Regions from separate parts of the Priestia sp. 179-F W1.4 NHS genome, predicted to be linked through region 3. Evidence: riboswitches for the same ligand, from Rfam matches in the RefSeq annotation. Region 3 holds a riboswitch; each other region holds the start of a gene.
What was found. Region 3 has a riboswitch for S-adenosylmethionine ahead of ACH0CI_RS12855 (bifunctional homocysteine S-methyltransferase/methylenetetrahydrofolate reductase). Riboswitches for the same ligand answer to the same signal wherever they lie in the genome.
Positions count from the first base shown of each region.

Region 1: another riboswitch for S-adenosylmethionine. It lies ahead of ACH0CI_RS04710 (hypothetical protein); the one in region 3 lies ahead of ACH0CI_RS12855 (bifunctional homocysteine S-methyltransferase/methylenetetrahydrofolate reductase).
Region 2: another riboswitch for S-adenosylmethionine. It lies ahead of ACH0CI_RS05600 (BMP family protein); the one in region 3 lies ahead of ACH0CI_RS12855 (bifunctional homocysteine S-methyltransferase/methylenetetrahydrofolate reductase).

Region 1 is NZ_JBIQFF010000001.1:917,246-924,258, reverse strand. It holds gene ACH0CI_RS04725 (GNAT family N-acetyltransferase) at 1-392, opposite strand, end outside; gene alaP (alanine permease AlaP) at 633-2,036, opposite strand; gene ACH0CI_RS04715 (DUF1540 domain-containing protein) at 2,353-2,511, opposite strand; gene ACH0CI_RS04710 (hypothetical protein) at 2,612-2,956, opposite strand; SAM riboswitch class I at 3,020-3,121, opposite strand; gene ACH0CI_RS04705 (hypothetical protein) at 3,243-3,539, shown strand; gene ACH0CI_RS04700 (GNAT family N-acetyltransferase) at 3,552-3,998, opposite strand; gene ACH0CI_RS04695 (hypothetical protein) at 4,083-4,520, opposite strand; gene ACH0CI_RS04690 (glycosyltransferase family 2 protein) at 4,628-5,617, opposite strand; gene ACH0CI_RS04685 (DUF6044 family protein) at 5,630-7,013, opposite strand, start outside.
Region 2 is NZ_JBIQFF010000001.1:1,083,396-1,090,408, reverse strand. It holds gene ACH0CI_RS05620 (sulfite oxidase-like oxidoreductase) at 1-288, opposite strand, end outside; gene ACH0CI_RS05615 (ABC transporter permease) at 313-1,230, opposite strand; gene ACH0CI_RS05610 (ABC transporter permease) at 1,217-2,284, opposite strand; gene ACH0CI_RS05605 (ABC transporter ATP-binding protein) at 2,259-3,791, opposite strand; gene ACH0CI_RS05600 (BMP family protein) at 3,874-4,884, opposite strand; SAM riboswitch class I at 4,960-5,066, opposite strand; gene ACH0CI_RS05595 (hypothetical protein) at 5,410-5,568, shown strand; gene ACH0CI_RS05590 (hypothetical protein) at 5,659-6,027, opposite strand; gene ACH0CI_RS05585 (putative polysaccharide biosynthesis protein) at 6,041-7,013, opposite strand, start outside.
Region 3 is NZ_JBIQFF010000002.1:458,048-465,060, forward strand. It holds gene ACH0CI_RS12850 (YkvI family membrane protein) at 1-635, opposite strand, end outside; SAM riboswitch class I at 968-1,078, shown strand; gene ACH0CI_RS12855 (bifunctional homocysteine S-methyltransferase/methylenetetrahydrofolate reductase) at 1,186-3,024, shown strand; gene metH (methionine synthase) at 3,025-6,468, shown strand; gene ACH0CI_RS12865 (HAD family hydrolase) at 6,846-7,013, shown strand, end outside.

The DNA.
Region 1 (7,013 bases), on a different contig from region 3:
GCTCTTGGTATGTATTCACTGCTTATATATTTACTTACATAGTCCACGGTTTTGAACCCTGCTTTTTTATATAAGTGCTCACCTTCTTTTGTCGCAATTAAGTAGGCATTCACCTCAGGAGAAAGAATTTGCAAACAGTGCTTCATGAGCTGCCCGGCTAACCCTTGTTTTCGATAATCTTTTCTCACAATTACCATTCCTATAAAAGCTGACTGATTTTCATATAAAACTACTGCTACGCTTGATACAATGTCACCTTTCTCATTTCTATGTCCAAATACGTCTCGAGTTGAAAAAATCGTATGTAAATCCGCTTCGCTATAATCCCATTTTTCCAACTTAGATAGCACTAGCAAACCCTTTATGTCTTTTTCACTAAATCTTTCTATCATTTCTGCCTATTTCCTCCCAACTTTTCGATGCACTGTGTGGCGTTAAAAAACGTAAAACTACCATACTTATCCACTTCCAATTACCATTTAATCATTAATGAATTCTCTAACTAAATAGTACAGAATAAATAGAATATTTTCTACATTATTCATACGTATCAATAATCCCTTCAAAAAAACTAATCATTCGCACATAAACTAATGAAAAAAGACCTCTTTCCAAGAAAGAGGTCTTTTCGTTTATTTCACTAACTTTTGCTCAGTCCCAGCTGAACCTTGACTTCGTTTATGAAATCCTTTTGCGTAGTACGCGATAATAAGACCGATAAACCATAGTGGTCCGATAACAACTGCAATTCTTGTATCTGGATTGTACGCCATAAGAACAACCACCAGCGCTAGGAACGCAAGTGACACATAAGACGTTAACGGAAATAAAGGCATTTTGTATTTTAACTTTGCCTCTTCACCTTTTTTTAGCGTTTTGCGATACTTAATTTGAGAAAGCAAAATAATTCCCCAAGTCCAAATCGCGCCGAATGTTGCAATGCTTGTTACCCACGTAAATACTTTGGCAGGCACAATGTAGTTTAACGCTACTCCGACTAATAACGCACCCGCTGATGCTAAAACAGCTTTTCCAGGTACGCCGCCTTTTGTCAGCTGACCGTATCCTTTTGGAGCTTCTCCGTGCTCTGCTAAGTTAAACAGCATACGGCCTGTACTAAAAATACCGCTGTTACAAGAAGAAAGAGCTGCTGTTAGCACCACAAAGTTAATAATGCCTGCCGCTGCTGGAATCCCGATTTTTTCAAATGTTAATACAAACGGGCTTCCCTGTGAACCAATTTCTTGCCAAGGATAAATCGACATAATGACAAATAATGCACCAACGTAGAAAATAAGAATACGCCAAAAGACCGAATCAATCGCTCTTGCTAGAGATTTTTCTGGATTTTTCACTTCTCCCGCGGTAACGCCGATCATTTCAATTCCTAAATATGCAAACATAACCATTTGCAGCGACAGTAAAATACCTTTGAATCCGTTCGGGAACAGCCCGCCGTTGTCCCATAAGTTTTTAATACCCGTCGCAACGCCGCTGTTCCCGATTCCAAACACAATCATTAATAATCCAACGGCAATCATTAACACAATCGCTAAAATTTTAATAAGTGCAAACCAAAATTCCAGTTCACCATATGCCTTAACAGCTAAGAAGTTAACTGTTGTCATGATGACAAGCGCCGATAACGCCCAAATCCAGTTTGGTACATCCGGATACCAATATCCCATATAAATACCAACGGCTGTAATTTCAGCCATACATGTTACAACCCATAAAAACCAGTAGTTCCAACCTGTTAGATAACCAGCAAGGGGCCCTAAATAGTCGCGCGCGTACTTGCTGAATGAACCTGCAACAGGTTTTTGAATCGCCATTTCTCCAAGTGCTCTCATAATAAAAAACATAATCATTCCGCTAAATCCATACGCCAATAATATTCCCGGCCCTGCTAATTTAATAGCAGATGCAGATCCAAGAAACAGCCCTACCCCTATGGCTGCTCCTAAGGACATCAGCGTCACATGTCTTTCTTCTAACCCGCGTTTCAATTCTTTCCCCTGAGTTTTCCCCTGCATAAACGTCTCCCCTTTTTCCAATCTGTCAAAACGAGATGAATACAGCTTTTTTGTTAGCGCTTTCATATAAATTTATGCTAAAAGTCAGCTAGGCTGTATATTTTTATTCTATCACCTTTCTCTCGTTTTTCTTTTGTCGAAAAACAAAAAAATTATCGTATCATTTTGTTTAAACGCACAATTAGACGTAGACACTGCTTTTTTACTATGTATTTATTATCGCACCTAAGTAATAGTATTTTTTAAAAAATAGAAAAACGCCGACTCAACTCCGTCAGCGCATCGTTCATTTTATGCTTTTTTATAAAACTAGCATTTATCTCGCGGGTTCAAAAGTTTTACAGCCAGGTTCTTCCGTTTCAGAAACATGGTGACTACTTTCAGGACTCACAACGTAAATGGACTCTGCACTGCATTTATTTCCCGATTTCCAATACATGCACTCATTCACTTCACATAATACACCTTGGGCCACTGTTATCCCTCCTTTTTTTGTCTTATCTATTTACTACCCGAAATAGAACGCTTCTAACATTTACATGCAAAAAAACCGCTTGTTTATCAAGCGGATCCTTTTACTGCGTGTGTTCAACATACTGTTTTTTAGCTAAATATAATTCACGACTCAGCGTGATCCGCCGTTCTCTCAAGTTCCTTAATTTAACTTGAAACTGTTCATTAGTTGGCTCTTCTTGAATTAAGCGATACGTAAAAGAAATATCTTCATTTAACTGTTTAAAATCTTCCCATATTTCTTGAACGAGTGCGGATTGTTTGTCTTCAAATGAACGATTTTGCTTCGTTTTTAGCGCGGCTAAAATTTCCTGCTGCCACGTTTCGTCTTTTAGTTCTTTTGCTAACAAGTATAGATCTAAATAATCATCAACGCTTAGCGCCTGTTGTGTATTTTTCAATGTCATCACCTTTTCTATACGAAATGTTTCTTCCTAAGAAGAGGATTTCATCATAGAAAAAGATTCCTCTTCTTATCTGTCAGAGCTAGGCTATGCTGGAATTAGCACCATTCAATAATTGTGGTTGCTGAGGCTTCAAAGGGCCAGTCCCTCCACCTCTCTAGATAAGAATATTTCGTTTTTAAATTATTTCTGACTATTCTAATATGTTTTATATGTTATGTCAATAGCTTTTCAATAAAAAGAAAAAAGAAGTAAAATATGGTATGCTTTCATAAAGGATGGTGAGCACATGAAACGATATATGTTATCTGCTTTTTTGGGAAGCTTGCTGCTGCTTCTCAGCATTGCTTTTTCATCTACTTTCCATATTGCAATTGTCAAAACAACCGGAAGCATTGGAGGGATTATTTTAGCAGCAGCGGCTTTGATTATGAACGCACTTGAAGATCCCCCCTCCTCAGATCATACAGGTAGAGGAGCTGTTGAAGTACTAGATAAAGGCGCCGTTTGGGCTACTTATTTACTTTTACTTTCATTACCGAACCTCATCGCATGTATAACATCTTATGTTTTATGGACTCGCTGACATTCACCAACATTACGGACGTTTTGCCACCTGTAGGCTCATTGATATTTGTTTATCTACAAATCCAAGTTCACGGTACACATGCTGTGCAAAATTCCCAGCATGAACGCTGAGTCTGATTTCAGGGTATCCTTTGATAGACAATTCATCAATTGCTTTTTGCATTAACGGCTTGGCTAGACCTTGCCCGCGGTATTCTGGTAAAACATATAACTCGTAGATAAAGCCAATTTCTGCTTTTGAAAAGAAGTCGGCAGATGGACCGACAAAAACCCAGCCTGCAAGTTTATTTTCTTGTCTAGATACTAAATAATAACACCCTTTTTCAAGGGCATTATCAATTAGTTCATTTACGCGTTCAGTTGACGGTTGAAACTGATGCGTTGTTCCTTCAAACAGCGCATCAGCAGATTTCGTCCGAATTTCCTGTATTTCTTCTTCAGTAGCTTTTGCAATCATCACAATCTCTCCTTTCGTGTTCGTTTTCCACATACAGAGATAAATTCCTGCAAAAAAAAGTCTTCGCCTAAGCGAAGACTTTTTTTAAAATTCAAAATGTTCTTGATGGTTGCCTTGTTCATCCGTCCAGTTAATCATGATGTCTAAGCCTGCCGCTTTTCCAGGAACAGCAAAATTGGCATAGCGAAAACGCTGACCGCTTTTGCTTAAGTTAGACCTTTCAATAGGAGAAAACAAGCTGTATTTCGCCTTATTTTTTCCTTCGTGCCGAAAAGCTTGGACCTGCACACGCTCTACGTCTTTTCCAATGTTTTCAACGGTTAATCCATATGTATGATAGACGTTATTTTTCCACTTTAGCTGATTATCTCCCGTCATGCTCGCTTTTGTCAGTTCGACCGACCATTGTTCAGATGATTTCTTCATTGGAAGTTTCTCAATCGAAAGAGCGCTGACATGAATGGTTGCAAAAGCAAGCCAAACAAAACAAAAAGTGCTGACTGTATAAAGTAGTCTTTTCATAGATTTTGATCTCCTTAGAAATTTTAGTAGTAGCATCTCCTATTACCTTAAAAATTATGATAAACACTTTAACAAAAAAGCCTCTCCATTCAGGAGAAGCTTCTTAATTAATGCATCAGCAAATCTTTTTGTTTGTCTAACGAGTGTTTTGTATATAAATCTCTTTCAATCGCATATTTAGGACGCTGTTTCACTTCGTTGAAAATCTTGCCAATGTATTCTCCGACAAGACCTATTCCCATTAGCTGCAGGCCGCCTACAAGCCAAATTGATAAAATAAGAGACGTCCAGCCAATTTGCGTATGATCTAAATATTTTTGAATCAGCGCATAAATGCCAAACAAAATACTAAAGAGAAACGAAGCTCCTCCAAGCAGCGTCAGTAAGCGTATAGGTGCTACGCTAAAAGACGTAATCCCGTCAAATGCAAAAGCGAGCATTTTCTTTAGCGGATATTTTGACTCACCCGCCGTCCGTTCTTTGCGGTCATATGTGACTTCCGTGGAGCGAAATCCTACTAATGGTACAAGGCCCCGCAAAAAGACGTTTCCTTCTTTATATTTCATGAGTTCACCAAGAGCACGTTTGCTCATAAGGCGAAAATCAGCGTGATTTTGAACGAGCTGAATTCCTAGCTTGTTCATAAAACGATAAAACCCTACTGCCGTGGTTCGTTTGAAAAATGTATCGGTTTCTCTGCTGTCTCGAACGCCATATACAACTTCATACCCAAGCCAATATTTCTCTACAAAAGTACGAATGACGCTGATATCATCTTGCAAATCCGCGTCAATGGAAATGACGCAGTCAGATTGCTTATGAGCTACTTCTAGTCCTGCAAGCAAAGCATTTTGATGTCCTACATTTCGCGCTAACTTTAACCCTTTTACAAACAAATTGCTGCAGCTTTCTTTTTCAATAAGCGACCACGTGCTGTCTTTACTTCCATCGTCTACAAATAAAATAGTGCTTTCACTTGATACAAGTCGTTCATTAATCAGTTCTTTTACTACAGTAGTTAATTGAAAAGACGTCTCTGTGAATACTTCTTCTTCGTTGTAGCATGGAACCACGATCGTTAAAATAGGTCTGTTCATGTTATTGCCCCCTTACTTTGCTTCATATACATACACTTTCCAAGCGGACTGTTTATCGTTAAATGCTTTTAAAAAGTGCAAACCGTCGCTTTCAGCATTTTCAATTGGCACAGCTGAAAAAATATAGCGACCGCCCATTTTTTTAAATTGGCTGATATTAAGCTGCAAATGACGAATTTTTTTCGTTGAGTCTTTTCGGTAATCATATTTTTTACCTAGCTCGCTAACAAACACATAGCAGCGATTGCCCCAGTGATCATAGTAGCTTTCTAGTTTTTTATTTTTATCAAGCTCTTTGGCAATAATTTTGCGAAACTCATGTTTATATGTTAACGGATAGAAGTTGTTATACGTATCTAGCGTATAAAAGCCGTTATACTGAGCAATTGATGGATGAAGCCCTATGCTCGCTACGCGATAAGATGATTTAGGTTTTCCAATATATCTGCTTATTTCATCAAACTGATGCACAGCATAAAATTCTTTGACTGAAGGCTCGTGATTGTAGCGATAGTAAAGTTCAGGATTTGCTATAAATAACACAAGCAGCTGTAAAATCAAACATACCCACACAAACTTTTTCCACGCCTTGCTCCTTTTCCATAAAACATAGCTGCCAACGGCAAACATCAAATAAATAATGAGCGGGCGTAAAAAGTGAAATCTAGCAAAGTTGAACGTATTAAAAAGCTGATATTTTTCTTTTAGCGGCTCCCAACCTTTATAAAACCAAAACGCATACCAAATCGACAGTAGTAGATTAAGAATAAATAACTGCAAAAACGTTTTGTCAAGCTTTTCCTTGCGATTTCGAGCAACAAACCACAATACGACAAAAGAAAGCGGTAAAATGACAAAAGTATGAAGCGTCATTACATGCGTATGCCCGAGCGTATAGTTCTTCAAAGCAAGGCGAACGGAATGTCCAAAGCTTAGAGTAGAGCTTAAAAATTCATTTCGACTCGTCGGGGCCTCCGGAAATAAAAGCGAATCAACAAGCCGGTATTCAATGATCAGAAAGACAGCAGTCATCGCTGCAATACTGCTTAAAAAAGGAATATTCCACGCTCGTTTTTTTACTACGTCTCTTAGCCATAGCAGCCCCATCGCCGTTAAAAAGAAGAAAAAGCCTAGCACAAAGCTTGCGTAAAACGGAAGCAATAAAAGTGTAAGCCATTCCTTCCACGTTCCTTCGCGGTTTCGAATGGTTAAAAACGCCCACAGCGCCAACGGCTGTCCTAATGTACTCAGCATGCCCGAAGGCCAAAATGGCGTAAGTGCAAAAGCAAGTGATACAAGCACTCGAATCGCATAAGCATCCTCGCTTTTAATAAAATGCTTTTTTAATAATAAATACATTCCAATTAAAGCAAATACGCGCGTAATCGTTTGGCTG
Region 2 (7,013 bases), on a different contig from region 3:
CACGCCCGTAAATTCATTATCAAGTCTTGTCCATCTCGTTACGCAGTGAATATCACATTTCACCGTTGTTTGAGGCATGTTCAATATATCTTGATACGAAAGCGTCACTTCTTTGTCTACCAACCCAAACACGCGAAGCGTCCACTCCTCTAAGTTATACTCCGGCACGTCGCCTTCGTGTAAAATGGGAAAGCGCTCTGTTACTACCTGACCCGGAGGTACTCGTCCTTCATACTTTGGATCAATTTCCGGTGTTTTCATTCGTTTAATACGGTCTGCTTTGTTCATAGGTACCACCTCTTTATTTTTTTATCAGCGTGCACTTTGCTGACTTGTTTGATTCGTTTCGACTCCTTTATCTCGTAAGAAAAACATCGCTGCTAATGTAAGTACATACGGCACCATCATCGTAAACTCGGTCGGTATTGAAAAACCTTGCAGTCGCGTACTCACCGCATCCATTAAACCGAAAAGTATACTCGACGCTAAAATACCGAGCGGATGAGACTGACCGAGCATCATCGCAACAAGTGCAATAAATCCACGCCCTGAAGTCATGCCTTCTGAGAACATCGTGACTTGACCTAATGAAAGCTGTGCTCCTGCAATCCCACACAGAATTCCGCATGCTGCAATCGCAAACAGCTGATATCTTATTGCTTTTAACCCAAGCGTACTTGCTGCTACTTGATTGTAGCCTACTGCTAGAAGACGAAAACCAAAAATCGTTCGATAAAAAAAGATATAAAAAGCAATAGCTGCTAAAAATGCAAAATAGACAAGCGGTGACTGCCCGGAAACAATGTCGCCGACTATAGGTATGTCTTTAATTAAAGGAATATCCCATGTGCCTATTCCATGCATGTTTTTATCGTAATAGGCACCTTTTGTATGAAAAATAGTCCGGAGTAAAAATGTCGTTAAGCCCAGTGCTAAAAAATTAATAGACACCCCAACAACAATTTCATTCGCTTTAAATATCACGACCATCATCCCAAACAGCAACGCAAAAAGTAAGCTTGCTCCAGCCGCAATCACGATCGCAAAAAAGACATTATGAGTATAATAGTTGCCCGCAATCCCGCTAAAAGCTCCAATCAAAATTAGACCTTCTAGCCCTACATTAAATATGCCTACGCGCGCGCAAAGCATTCCGCCCAGCGCCGCTAATAAAATCGGTGCAACCATTCGCAGCGTTGCATTTAACAGTGACCAATCAAGCAGCTCCACGAATATCAGCTCCTTTCTTTTTTGCTTTCCACCACTGCTTTGTGAATTTTGCTGAGATAAATAGAATGAGTACAGCTTGCATAATACTCGCAATTTCTAACGGAATTTCTGTATTACGCTCTAGACCCATCGCTCCTGTTTGCAAAGCGGCAAGTAAAAGAGACGTAAAAATAATGCCGATTGGATTCGATTTTGCTAACAGAGCAGCCATCACTCCAGTCCATGCATATCCAGGAACGGTAAGCGCACCGTCTACAAATCGGTACTGTGAACCAAGCACTTCAAACCCTCCTGCTAATCCAGCCAAGCTCCCGCTAATAAACATACTGAACAGCATGACTTTTACTTGATGAATGCCTCCATACGCTCCGAACAACGGATTTTTTCCAGATGCGTTCACTTCGTACCCAAACACAGAGTAGCGAAGCACTGTCCATAGCAGTAGCGCACCGATTAAAGCAATGATAAATCCGACATGAAGAGGCATTCCTTGAAACACTTTTCCAAGCCACGCCGATTGCTCAATCATAGGCGTTTGAGCGAGAGCTGCTGAGCCTGTTTTATCTTGAAATGGGTGACCTGCTAAATAACTTGCAAATAAAACAGCGATATAATTTAATAAAAGCGTCGAAATGACAAGCTGAATTTTAAAAGCGGCTTCCATCCAGCCTGCTAAAACGGAAAGCAACCCTCCTGCCACAACCGCAGCGGCAATAGCCGCTATCAGCTTGACTACCCCTGGAGCCGGCAGGTAATAAGCAACAATCGCTGCACTGATAGCTCCAACGACCATCTGTCCTTCTCCCCCTAAATTAAACACACCTGCTCTAAAAGCAAATCCGACACCTAACGCAATTAACAGAATAGGCGTAGCGCGAGCCAGCGTAGTAGTGAAGAAATAAAAATTACCAAACGCTCCATTCCAGAGCTCTGTATATGTTTGGAAAACCGAACCACCTGTTAAGGAGATAATAATGCCTCCTATTGCTAAGCCAAAAATGACCGCAATAATTGGTTGGATCAATGATTTAAGAAGTTTCTGCAACTGTATCACCTTCTACCGTTCCTCCTGCCATTAATATGCTTAGCTTCTCTTCCGTCGCTTCTTCTCTTGTAAGCTCTCCAACAATACTGCCTTCGTACATCACTAAAATTCGATCTGATAGTGAGATAATCTCCGACAGCTCAGAAGATACAAGTAAAATAGCCGATCCATTATTGCGTTTTTGAATCAAAGCGTCGTGAATACGTTCCATTGCCCCAATATCCACTCCTCGCGTTGGTTCGGCAGCAAGTAGAAAAGAAGTGTTTTGGCCAAGCTCTCTGGCAACAATCAATTTTTGCAGATTCCCCCCTGACAGTTCTCCTGCTTTTTGCTTAGATGAAGTGGCTTTAATCGAAAATTCATTTATCCATTCCTCCACGCTCGAATTGAATATCTTTCTTTTCAGCCAGCCCATTTTCGAGTAAGAAGCTTTATACTGATAGCCCATCAGCGCATTTTCTTCGATCGTATCGTCTTTAGAGGCTCCCCACATATAGCGGTCTTCTGGAATATGAGCGATTCCTGCTTCTCTTCTTTCACGCACAGATTGCCCTGTAAGATCTTCATCTCCAAGTTTAATACTTCCGCTGTCTGTTTCTACTAATCCAGCGATTGCTTGAAGCAGCTCTGATTGCCCATTTCCTGAAACGCCTGCAATACCGACAATTTCTCCTGCTGAAACGTGAAGAGACACATTTTGCAATACGTTTTTTTGTCCTTTTCCTTTTAAAAAGAGATTTTGTACGCTTAAATGAGAGGTGCCTTGTGACGGCACTCTTGCAGGACGCTCTTTTAATTCTCGTCCTACCATCAGCTTGGCTAAATGGTGAGCATTAGTAGATTCTTTATTTGTGACGCCGGCTACTTTACCATTCCGAAGAACCGTGATGCGGTCCGCTACTTCCATCACTTCTTGCAGCTTATGTGTAATAATAATGATGCTTTTTCCTTGTGAAGCCAAAAAACGGATTGTTTTTAATAGTTCCTTCACTTCATGAGGAGTAAGTACAGCGGTAGGCTCGTCTAAAACAATGATTTCTGCTCCTTGATACAGCACTTTTAAAATTTCAATCTTTTGCTGTTCTCCAATTGAGCAATGCTTTACTTTTTTATGAACATCTACTGAAATCTGATAGGTTTGGGTTAATTGCTGAACATCCTCTTTCGCTTGCCTTCTATTAAAAAAGAGACCTTTCTTTGGCTCATGCCCCAAGACAATATTTTCAGCCACTGAAAAATGAGGAAAAACCATAAAATGCTGATGCACCATGCCTATTCCGTTTTTAATCGCATCCGCAGGAGATGAAAACGAGACGGTTTTCCCATGTAGCTGAATACTTCCTGAACTCGGCTTTTCCATTCCGTAAAGCATCCTCATCAACGTTGTTTTACCAGCACCGTTTTCTCCGACCAGCGCGTGAACCTCGCCTTTTTTTAGCGTAAAAGACACGTTATCGTTTGCTAAAAATGAACCGTATTTCTTCGTTAAATTCGTTAACTGCAGCAGCTCACTCATTCCATTCATTGCTCCTTTCCCCTTTAGGTTTTTTTCAAAAATAAGAAAGAGAAGCCAGCCTTACTCGACTTCTCTTCTCAACTCACTTTGCTAACGGATCTTTTACCACTGTTTTTCCATCAATAATCGAATCTTTAATTTCTTTTAATTGATTAATCACATCTTGTCCTACAAAGTCACTAAGAGGCGTCTTGCTGTCTTGAGTCACATACGTTAACCCAACACCTTTTTCTTTTAAGCCGTATGTCACTACGCCCGATTTAAATTTGTCATTTGCGAGTGCTTCTACCGTTTCATAAGCAGCTGCATCAGATCCTTTTAACTGCGATAAAACGATATGCTCAGGATCTACTTCCGTACGGTCAATATCTTGTCCTGCCGTATAAAAACCTTTTTCTTTTGCTGCTTCAAATACACCCAAGTCGCCTACTGCTGATGCTCCGGCGATAAAATCAGCGCCTTTTGAAGCTTGTAAAATAGCAAGTTCTTTTGCTTTAGCTGGATCAGAGAAGCTTCCAACATAGTTTACTAGAAACTCTGCTTTTGGATTTGTTGATTGTAATCCTTCTTTAAAACTTACCGTCCATTTTTTTAATAATGGAATATCATCAGCTGCAACCATTCCTACTTTATTCGTTTTCGTAATCAATCCTGCCGCTGCTCCTAATAAATATGAAGCTTCTTGCTCACGAAATACAACGCTTCTTACATTTGGTAAATCGACCACTGTATCAATAATCGCAAATTGACGCTGCGGATTTTCTTGAGCTACTTTTTTCAACGCATCTTCGGATTCAAAAGAAGATGTAATAATCAAGTCATAATTTTCGGCTACCGCAGCACGCAAATTACTTTCAATGGCTGCTTGGTCCGTAGATTCAATTGTCTTTACATCAATGTTATACTTCTTCCCAGCGCGCTTTGCTCCATCATCCATTTGCTGAAAAAACGGGTTAACTCCAATCTTTTCAGGCAAAACAAGAGCAATTCGCTTCTTTCCTTTCTCTTCACTTCCACTGCTTTTTGTACTTTTTGACTGACAGCCAGTTACGAGTAGTACAAGCGCAACTGCTAAAATAAGAAATCTCTTCATTTAACTTACTCCCCCTATAATATAAAAAAAGCTCTTCCTTTATATAAAGGAAGAGCTCGTTAACCAAACGTCTCTTCCTCATCTTCAAGAACATACTGTTCTTAAGGATTTGGCACCATTCTGTCATAGACAGCGGTTGCCGGGTTTCACAGGGCCAGTCCCTCCACCTCTCTTGATAAGGAAAACAATAGCTATTTATTTTATGTAATATAGTCAATATTAATAGTTTTTCAACAATTGTCAATATTATTTTTCTTTTTTACGCAAAAAAACTTTAAAAACAGATAGGATTATACGGTTTTAGTCTACTAAAATATAAAATAAAAGTTAAAGCCTTTACCTCATTTCTTGAATCATTCTATACTTCTTCACAAAGCACTTATACTGAATCTGTTGACGGTCAAGAGGGTTTAGTGGTAGCAAATAAGTTTTATTATACCTCTTCCGTTAATGTGTTATTAATTGAAACCACTTTACCAATAATGTTAGACTTTTCCTTAGTAATATTGTTAAGAGGTGTTAACGGTGAAATTAATGAAAGAACTATCTGGCATAGCTATTGGGCTTATTATCGCTTTAGCCATTTCAAAAACATTTTTTGATACCCCGACCAACATTGGAATCATAGTTATTTTTATTACTAGTATGGTCGTAACAGGGATAGCAAGAGTAAAACTAAGATGAGATAATCTAACAAAAAAACGCCACCTTTTATTCGCAAGGTGGTGTTTTCTTTTAATGATTTTAGTATGTAGTAATTCCAAGTGAAGGCTTTTACCCTTCTCCATCAATCATCGTATACTTCCTAGCAAAGCGCTTGTAGTAAATTTGCTCATCCTCTTGTCCATTGTTAAAAACAAGTCGGTTATGATCAATATCTTTCTCTTTTAACACATAGCCTTTTTCATTCATCAGTTGAATATATTCATCTAAATGTCCTTTTTTCACCATATAGTAAAGAACATTATCTGAATCCGTAGTCTTTGCTACATCTTGACTTCCCATTTCTAACTTGAATACGGCTGTTGCTGTTTGAATGGGGCGGTAGTCTCCAAACACCTTTTCCCAGTTTAGTAGCAGCAGCGCGCCGAAGATTATGATACATCCTCCAGCGGCTACGGTTAGTACAAATCGTTTCGACACTTCTTTCTCTCCTTTACATTCTTTTTCTTCTATTTAACACAACAGATTGCCCTAAACTTGTTTTTACGCCAAGTCCTAGATACACAGCAGCACCTAAAGCTATTGAAATACAAGACGTGCTAATCGCAAGTGAAGATGCAGACAGCTTATTTTCTAGAAAATAGTGAGAAGCATAATTGCCAATAAGCACAGCGGCTGACATCACACTTACTAATAAAACAGGAGTCAACGCGGCTTTTCCTAGTGATTGAACTCGGTAAGAAATGGATTTTTCAATTAAATAAAAGTTATAGATAACCGATACACCATATCCTCCGTACGTCGCGACAACAGGTCCAATTTCTTTTAAGCTTGAAACCAACAGTACGTTTAATACTATCTTCACAACAATACCTAAGCCCAAGCCAAAAATTAATTTCTTTTGCTGATTAATTCCTTGAAGAATCGCGGCTGTTACGGTAAAAAGAGCAAATAAAATGGCAGCAGGCGCATACCATTGTAAAACAACTCCACCGATTTCAGGACTGTTTTTCGCTCCAAAGATCATCATATATACCGGCTTACCCAATAAACAAAGCCCCACCGCAGAAGGAAGAGTAAAAAACAACAGCAGCTGCAGCGTTTTTGTAATCTTTCCTTTTACTTCTCGTAAATTTCCTTGCACAAAAGAAGATGTAATACCCGGAATCAGCGACATGCTGAAGGCAGTCGCTAGCGATACCGGCACCATTACTAAAATTTGCGCTAACCCAATGACAGAGTTAATCGTTTCAGCTTTAGCTTGTCCATACCCTATTGATTGAAAGAGCATGTTAATCGTAAACGTATCAATATTTTGATAGATTGGAATAGCTAAACCAACTAATACAAACGGAACAGCGTACGTCACAAGCTCTTTGAACATTAAAGAGAACGGAACAGATTTATTATTCTTTCCGCTATTCACTTCCTTCATAATTAGCCGCTTGCGTTTTAGATACGTCGCA
Region 3 (7,013 bases):
CTCTTATCTTTCACGGAGCTTCCTAATGGAACTAAAACGGCCTGAGCCAAAGCTAGATTTAGGGAAATATATAAAAAGGGACTAACCGCCCACTTCCACTGTGTGACGAGCGTTAAGTCTGGCTTCGTTTGAATCAGTGAGAAATAGCTGACATTTGGCACAAAGATGATAAAAGCAAATGAAAGCATCATCGGCACAACAAGAGAATTAACCATTAAAATACCGTTAATTCCTCTTGCGATAAATATATAAGTTAAAACAATTGTACAAATCATCCCAACAGGAGGCCACAGCCCGAACTGTTCTTTTCCTATTGCCCCCGTACTCGCCAGCATGACTGAAGTTACTCCAAATAAAATGACGATCATTACACCGTTTACCGCTTTTCCAAGTACATCACCAAATAAATATGTATTAAGCTGCTGATAAGAAGAAGCCCCAATTGCGTGCGAAAGCAGCATCATTTTCGAACCTAGCCAAATAAAAAACAAGCCGCTGACCAAAATTCCAACCATTCCAAGTTCGCCGTACTGTGTAAAAAATTGAACAATTTCCTTGCCTGTTGCAAAACCGGCTCCTACAACGGTTCCTACATACGTAGCAGCAACCTGCAGCGTGAGTTTCCACCTTTTCATGCCCATCACCCTTCTACCCTTCATAGTTCACTATATGTAGAAACGGTTAAAAAAAGACGAGCCTTTTATATGTAAATCCTCGCCTCACCCGATGCTGTTCCTTTTTCGTTTTTTTATTTCCTTCTTGTTTTTTTCATAAAAACCCTTTATCCCTTAACATAACGGCAGTTTTCAAACAAAATATACGGATATTTTCCCTTTAGCTTTTAAATTTTCCTCAATATTTGCTGGAAATTCACAATTTACTGTTGTATAATTTCTAAAAATCAGATAAATTATTAAATAAGTATTCTTTCTATTTAAAAAAATATGTTTCAATTATATACAATTGATTCTTATCATGAGAGGTGGAGGGACTGGCCCTTTGAAACCTCAGCAACCAGTCGTTAGAGACATGGTGCTAAATCCAGCAAGCAATTAATTTATTGCTTGGAAGATAAGAAGGCGAAAAAAGTCTTCTTCTTAAGAAGACTTTTTCTATTTTATCGGCATATTGCATAAAACGAATCACTCGTGAAATAGAAGCGGAACAATTTAAGGAGGTTTTGACATGGGGTTACTTGAAGATTTAAAGTCTAAAATTTTAATTGGGGATGGTGCCACTGGTACCCTCCTTTACTCACACGGTATTGACAGCTGTTTTGAAGAACTAAACATCACCAAACCAGAAGAGGTTTCTCGTATTCACAGAGCCTATGTAGAAGCTGGTGCAAACGTTATTCAAACAAATACGTACGCTGCTAATTATCAAAAACTTGCCCGTTATGGATTAGAAGATTCAGTCAAAGACATCAATGTTGCTGGTGTAAAATTAGCGAAACAAGCCGCAAAAGATCAGGCTTACGTGGTTGGTACACTCGGCGGAATTCGTTCTTTCCAAAAAAATGCTATTAGTTTAGAAGAGGTTAAGCGGAGCATTCGTGAACAAATGTTTTGGCTTTTAAATGAAGGCGTGGATGGCCTTTTATTTGAAACATACTATGATTTCGAAGAATTAAAGACCGTTCTTACACTGGCAAGAAAAGAAACGGATAAGCCTATTATTACCCACGTTTCCCTGCATGATATTGGCGTACTGCAAGATGGCCGTCCTTTAGCAGATGCATTAAAAGAATTAGAAGACTTGGGAGCAGATGTTGTCGGGCTAAACTGCCGTTTAGGTCCTTACCATATGATTCAGTCTCTTGAAGAAGTACCGCTTCCTGATCGTGCTTTCTTATCTGCTTACCCTAATGCCAGCCTTCCGGCGTATGTGGAAGGCAAGCTGGAATATGAAACGAATGAAGACTACTTTGTAGAAAGCGCGCGTTTATTCCGCGAACAAGGGGTTCGCTTAATTGGAGGATGCTGCGGTACAACACCAGCTCACGTACGCGCCATGTCGTCTGCCTTAAAAGACCTGCCTCCAATTACAAGCAAAGTCGTTAAAATGAGACCTGCCGTTACGGTTCAAGAGCGTGAGCAGCAGGATAAACCTCATATGCACGAAATTGTGAAGAAGCGCCGCTCGGTTATCGTCGAGCTGGATCCGCCTAAACAGCTTGGTCCGACGAAATTTTTAGAAGGCGCAAAAGCACTTGATAAAGTCGGCGTAGATGCTATTACATTAGCTGATAATTCTCTTGCCTCACCTCGCATCAGCAACTTGGCAATGGCAACACTGATGCAACAAGAAACAAAAGCACGACCGCTTATTCACATTACCTGTCGCGACCGAAATTTAATTGGACTTCAATCTCATTTAATGGGACTTCATACGCTAGGAATGAATCAAGTGCTTGCAATTACCGGTGATCCGTCAAAAGTTGGCGATTTCCCTGGCGCCACTTCGGTCTATGATTTATCTTCATTTGACTTGATTAGTTTAATCGCTCAGTTTAATGAAGGACTATCTTATTCCGGCAAACCGCTTGGTCAAAAAACCAATTTTTCCATTGCAGCTGCCTTTAACCCAAACGTGCGTCACTTAGACCGAGCCGTTCAGCGCTTGGAAAAGAAAATCGACTGCGGGGCTCACTATTTCATTACTCAGCCTCTCTATTCAACTAAGCAAATTGAAGAGGTATATGAAGCAACCAAACATTTAACAACACCGGTATACATCGGGATCATGCCGTTAACAAGCGCAAGAAATGCTCGATTTATTCACCATGAAGTACCTGGAATTAAATTATCAGAAGACATTCTAGAACGCATGGACGCAACGGGAAATGACCGGATTCGCGGTGAAGTCGAAGGCCTTGCGATTGCAAAAAACTTAATTGATACAGCATATGAGCTATTTGACGGTATTTACTTAATTACGCCGTTTATGCGCTATGAAATGACCGAAATTCTAACACGCTATATTCATGACAAGCAACTCGTTACATCAGAAAGGAAGATATAAATGAGCTCACTTATCGAACAACAACTAAAGAAGCGAATACTCGTCATCGATGGAGCAATGGGAACGATGATTCAAGATGCTGATTTAACCGCTGAAGATTTTGGCGGCGAAGAATATGAAGGCTGCAACGAATACTTGACCCGAACGGCACCTCATGTGATTCAGCGCATTCATGAAGAGTACTTTGCAGCGGGTGCTGACATCATTGAAACCAATACGTTTGGCTCAACATCTACCGTACTTGATGAATACGATTTAGGCCACTTGGCGTATGAATTGAATATCGAAGCTGTGAAGCTTGCTTGTGCAGCCCGCGATAAATATTCAACTCCCGAATGGCCTAGGTTCGTAGCTGGAGCTATCGGCCCTACCACTAAAACTCTCTCTGTTACGGGAGGTATTACATTCCCTGAGTTAGTAGAATCGTACGAAGAGCAAGCTCGGGGTTTGTTAGACGGCGGCGTTGACTTACTTCTAGTCGAAACCTGTCAAGACATGCTGAACGTAAAAGCTGCGTTTTTAGGCATTACAGAGGCGTTTGAAAAACTGAAAATAGAAGTTCCAATTATGATTTCAGGAACGATTGAGCCAATGGGAACAACTCTCGCTGGTCAAGATATCGAATCTTTTTACTTATCACTGGAACACATGAAGCCTCTTTCAGTCGGACTTAACTGCGCGACAGGTCCTGAATTTATGACGGATCATATTCGCTCTCTTTCAGACCTAGCCACTTCAGCTGTTAGCTGCTATCCAAACGCTGGACTTCCGGATGAAGAAGGCAATTATCATGAGTCCCCTGAGTTGCTGGCTCAAAAAATTAAAGGATTTGCTGATAAAGGCTGGCTGAACTTTGTAGGCGGATGCTGTGGTACAACGCCTGCTCATATTAAAGCACTTGCTGAAGCAGTAAAAGAGGTTGCGCCTCGTTCGCTTGATCGCTCCGAGCATAATCATGCTGTAACCGGTATTGAACCGCTTGTATATGACGATTCTATGCGCCCTCTTTTTGTGGGAGAACGTACGAATGTAATCGGTTCTCGCAAGTTCAAGCGTCTGATTGCGGAAGGGAAAATTGAAGAAGCATCTGAAATTGCGCGTGCTCAAGTTAAAAATGGTGCTCACGTTATTGATATTTGCTTAGCAGATCCAGACCGCGAAGAAATGGAAGACATGGAGGAATTTATTCAAGAAGTTGTAAAAAAAGTGAAGGTTCCTCTTGTAATCGATTCAACTGACGAGAAAGTTATTGAAAAAGCTTTAACGTACTCGCAAGGTAAGGTCATTATTAACTCCATTAACTTAGAAGATGGCGAAGAGCGTTTTGATGCAATCTTACCGCTAGTAAAAAAATTCGGTGCAGCTCTGGTTGTCGGTACAATCGATGAAACAGGCATGGCCGTTACTGCAGAAAGAAAAGTAGAGATTGCTAAACGCTCACATGATTTGCTTGTTGAAAAACATGGCTTTAATCCAAAAGATATTATTTTTGACCCTCTTGTGTTTCCTGTAGGGACTGGTGATGAACAATATATTGGTTCTGCTGAAGAAACAGTTAAGGGAATTAAAATGATTAAAGAGGCCCTGCCTGATTGCCTGACCATTCTTGGCGTAAGTAACGTGTCATTCGGTCTTCCTCCAGTCGGACGTGAAGTACTGAATGCGGTTTACCTTTATCACTGTACGCAGGCTGGACTCGATTATGCCATTGTTAATACAGAAAAATTAGAGCGCTATGCTTCTATTCCAGAAGCTGAAATTGAGCTTGCTAATGCGTTATTATTTAACACAACTGATGAAACGCTAAGCACGTTTACGGACTTTTATCGTGATAAAAAGAAGGAAGCAAAAGTAGAAATTTCTACGTTAACACTTGAAGAACGATTGGCAATGTATATTGTCGAAGGTACAAAAGAAGGATTGCTTCCTGATTTAGAACAGGCTTTAGCTCAATATGATGATCCGTTAGATATTATTAACGGACCGCTTATGAAGGGGATGGCGGAAGTCGGACGTTTGTTTAATGACAACCAGCTGATTGTAGCAGAAGTGCTTCAAAGTGCGGAAGTTATGAAAGCATCCGTTGCCTTTTTAGAACCTCATATGGAAGCAACTGAAAATGATTCTGGAAAAGGAAAAGTGATTCTTGCAACGGTTAAAGGCGACGTGCACGATATCGGTAAAAACTTAGTAGACATCATTTTAAGCAACAATGGTTTTAAAGTCATTGATTTAGGAATTAAAGTAACGCCGCAGCAGCTGATTGAAGCAGTAAAAGACGAAAAGCCAGACATCATTGGCCTGTCAGGTCTTTTAGTAAAATCAGCTCAGCAAATGGTTTTAACTGCACAAGATTTAACGCAATCAAGCATTGATGTTCCAATTATGGTAGGAGGCGCTGCCCTTTCCCGTAAATTTACTGACTTTAAAATTGCCCCGGAATATGAAGGTGCCGTCCTCTACGCCAAAGATGCGATGGACGGATTAGCGTTAGCAAATAAGCTGCAGAACAAAGAAGAAGTTATTCAGCTTTTAGCAGATTTAAAAACGCGTCAAGAAAAGAAAGTAACGGTTCGAGAACGCCAGCCTCAAACCGCTCAAGCAGCTACGGCTGTTTTAGAAAGATCCGCCATTTCAACGGATGTTCCTGTTTTTGTACCGGCTGATTTAAAGCGCCACGTTGTCAAACACTACGATTTGGCACAGGTTCTTCCGTATATTAACTGGCAGATGCTTTTAGGCCATCACTTAGGACTAAAAGGAAAAGTGAATAAGCTGCTTGCTGAAAAAGACGAGCGTGCTGTTCAATTAAAAGAAACCGTTGATGACCTTCTCGAACTGGCACTAAAAGAAAACTTAATTAAACCAGCGGTTATTTATCAGTTCTTCCCTGCTCAAGCAGACGGAAATGATTTAATTATTTATGATCCTGCTGATGAAAAAACAGAAATTGAACGCTTTACCTTCCCTCGACAAGCAAAAGGACAGTTCCTGTGCTTATCTGATTTTGCAAAGCCTAAAGAAAAAGAGATGGACTATGTATGTTTCTTCTCTGTAACAGCAGGAACAGGCATTCGCGAACGCGCGGCGAAATTCAAAGAAAACGGCGAGTTTTTAAAGAGTCACGTGTTCCAAGCTCTTGCGCTTGAACTAGCTGAAGGATTAGCAGAACGTGTTCATCAGCAAATTCGTGACCGCTGGGGATTCCCCGATTCGCCTGACTTTACAATGGCGGAGCGTTTTTCAGCCAAATACCAAGGTCAGCGTTTTTCATTCGGATATCCCGCATGTCCAGACCTTGAAGACCAAGCAAAACTGTTTAAATTAATTAAACCTGAAGACATCGGCATTCAGTTAACAGACGGTTTCATGATGGAACCAGAAGCTTCTGTTACAGCCCTTGTTTTTGCACATCCTGAAGCGAAATATTTTAACGTATTGTAAAACATGGCTGCGGTCTTTTAGACCGCGGCTGTTTTTTTAAAGTGAACAAACCTAAAAAAAAGGCTGCGACAAATGGATTTTAGTTGAAGAAAGATCCGAACGGAGTTAATTCTTAATTGAGAATCAACTCCGTTCGGATTGTTTTCATTATGATGCTGAACTAGATTTCATGTAGCTGTTTCTAGCTGTTGATTAGAGGGCAAGGCGAAGACTCCTGCGAAAAAAAGTGATGTAGTTATGTCTTAATCTCTTTGAATTCACCGCCGGTTTGAGCTTTTTTTATGAGTTTCTTGGGAAACACTGATAGAATAAGGAATGTAATAAATTTGTAACACTCTTATCAAGGTAATTTTTTTAGGGAAAGGAATTTTCAAGAGATGATTAAATTATTTGTAAGCGACTTAGATGGAACTCTTTTACACGAAGAAAAATACGTAGAACAGCATAATGCAGACGCACTTAGTGAACTTCAGCGCCAAGGAGTAGAGGTTTGTCTTGCTTCTGGACGAATGGATACGGAAATTTTAAAGATTTCTACTGATATT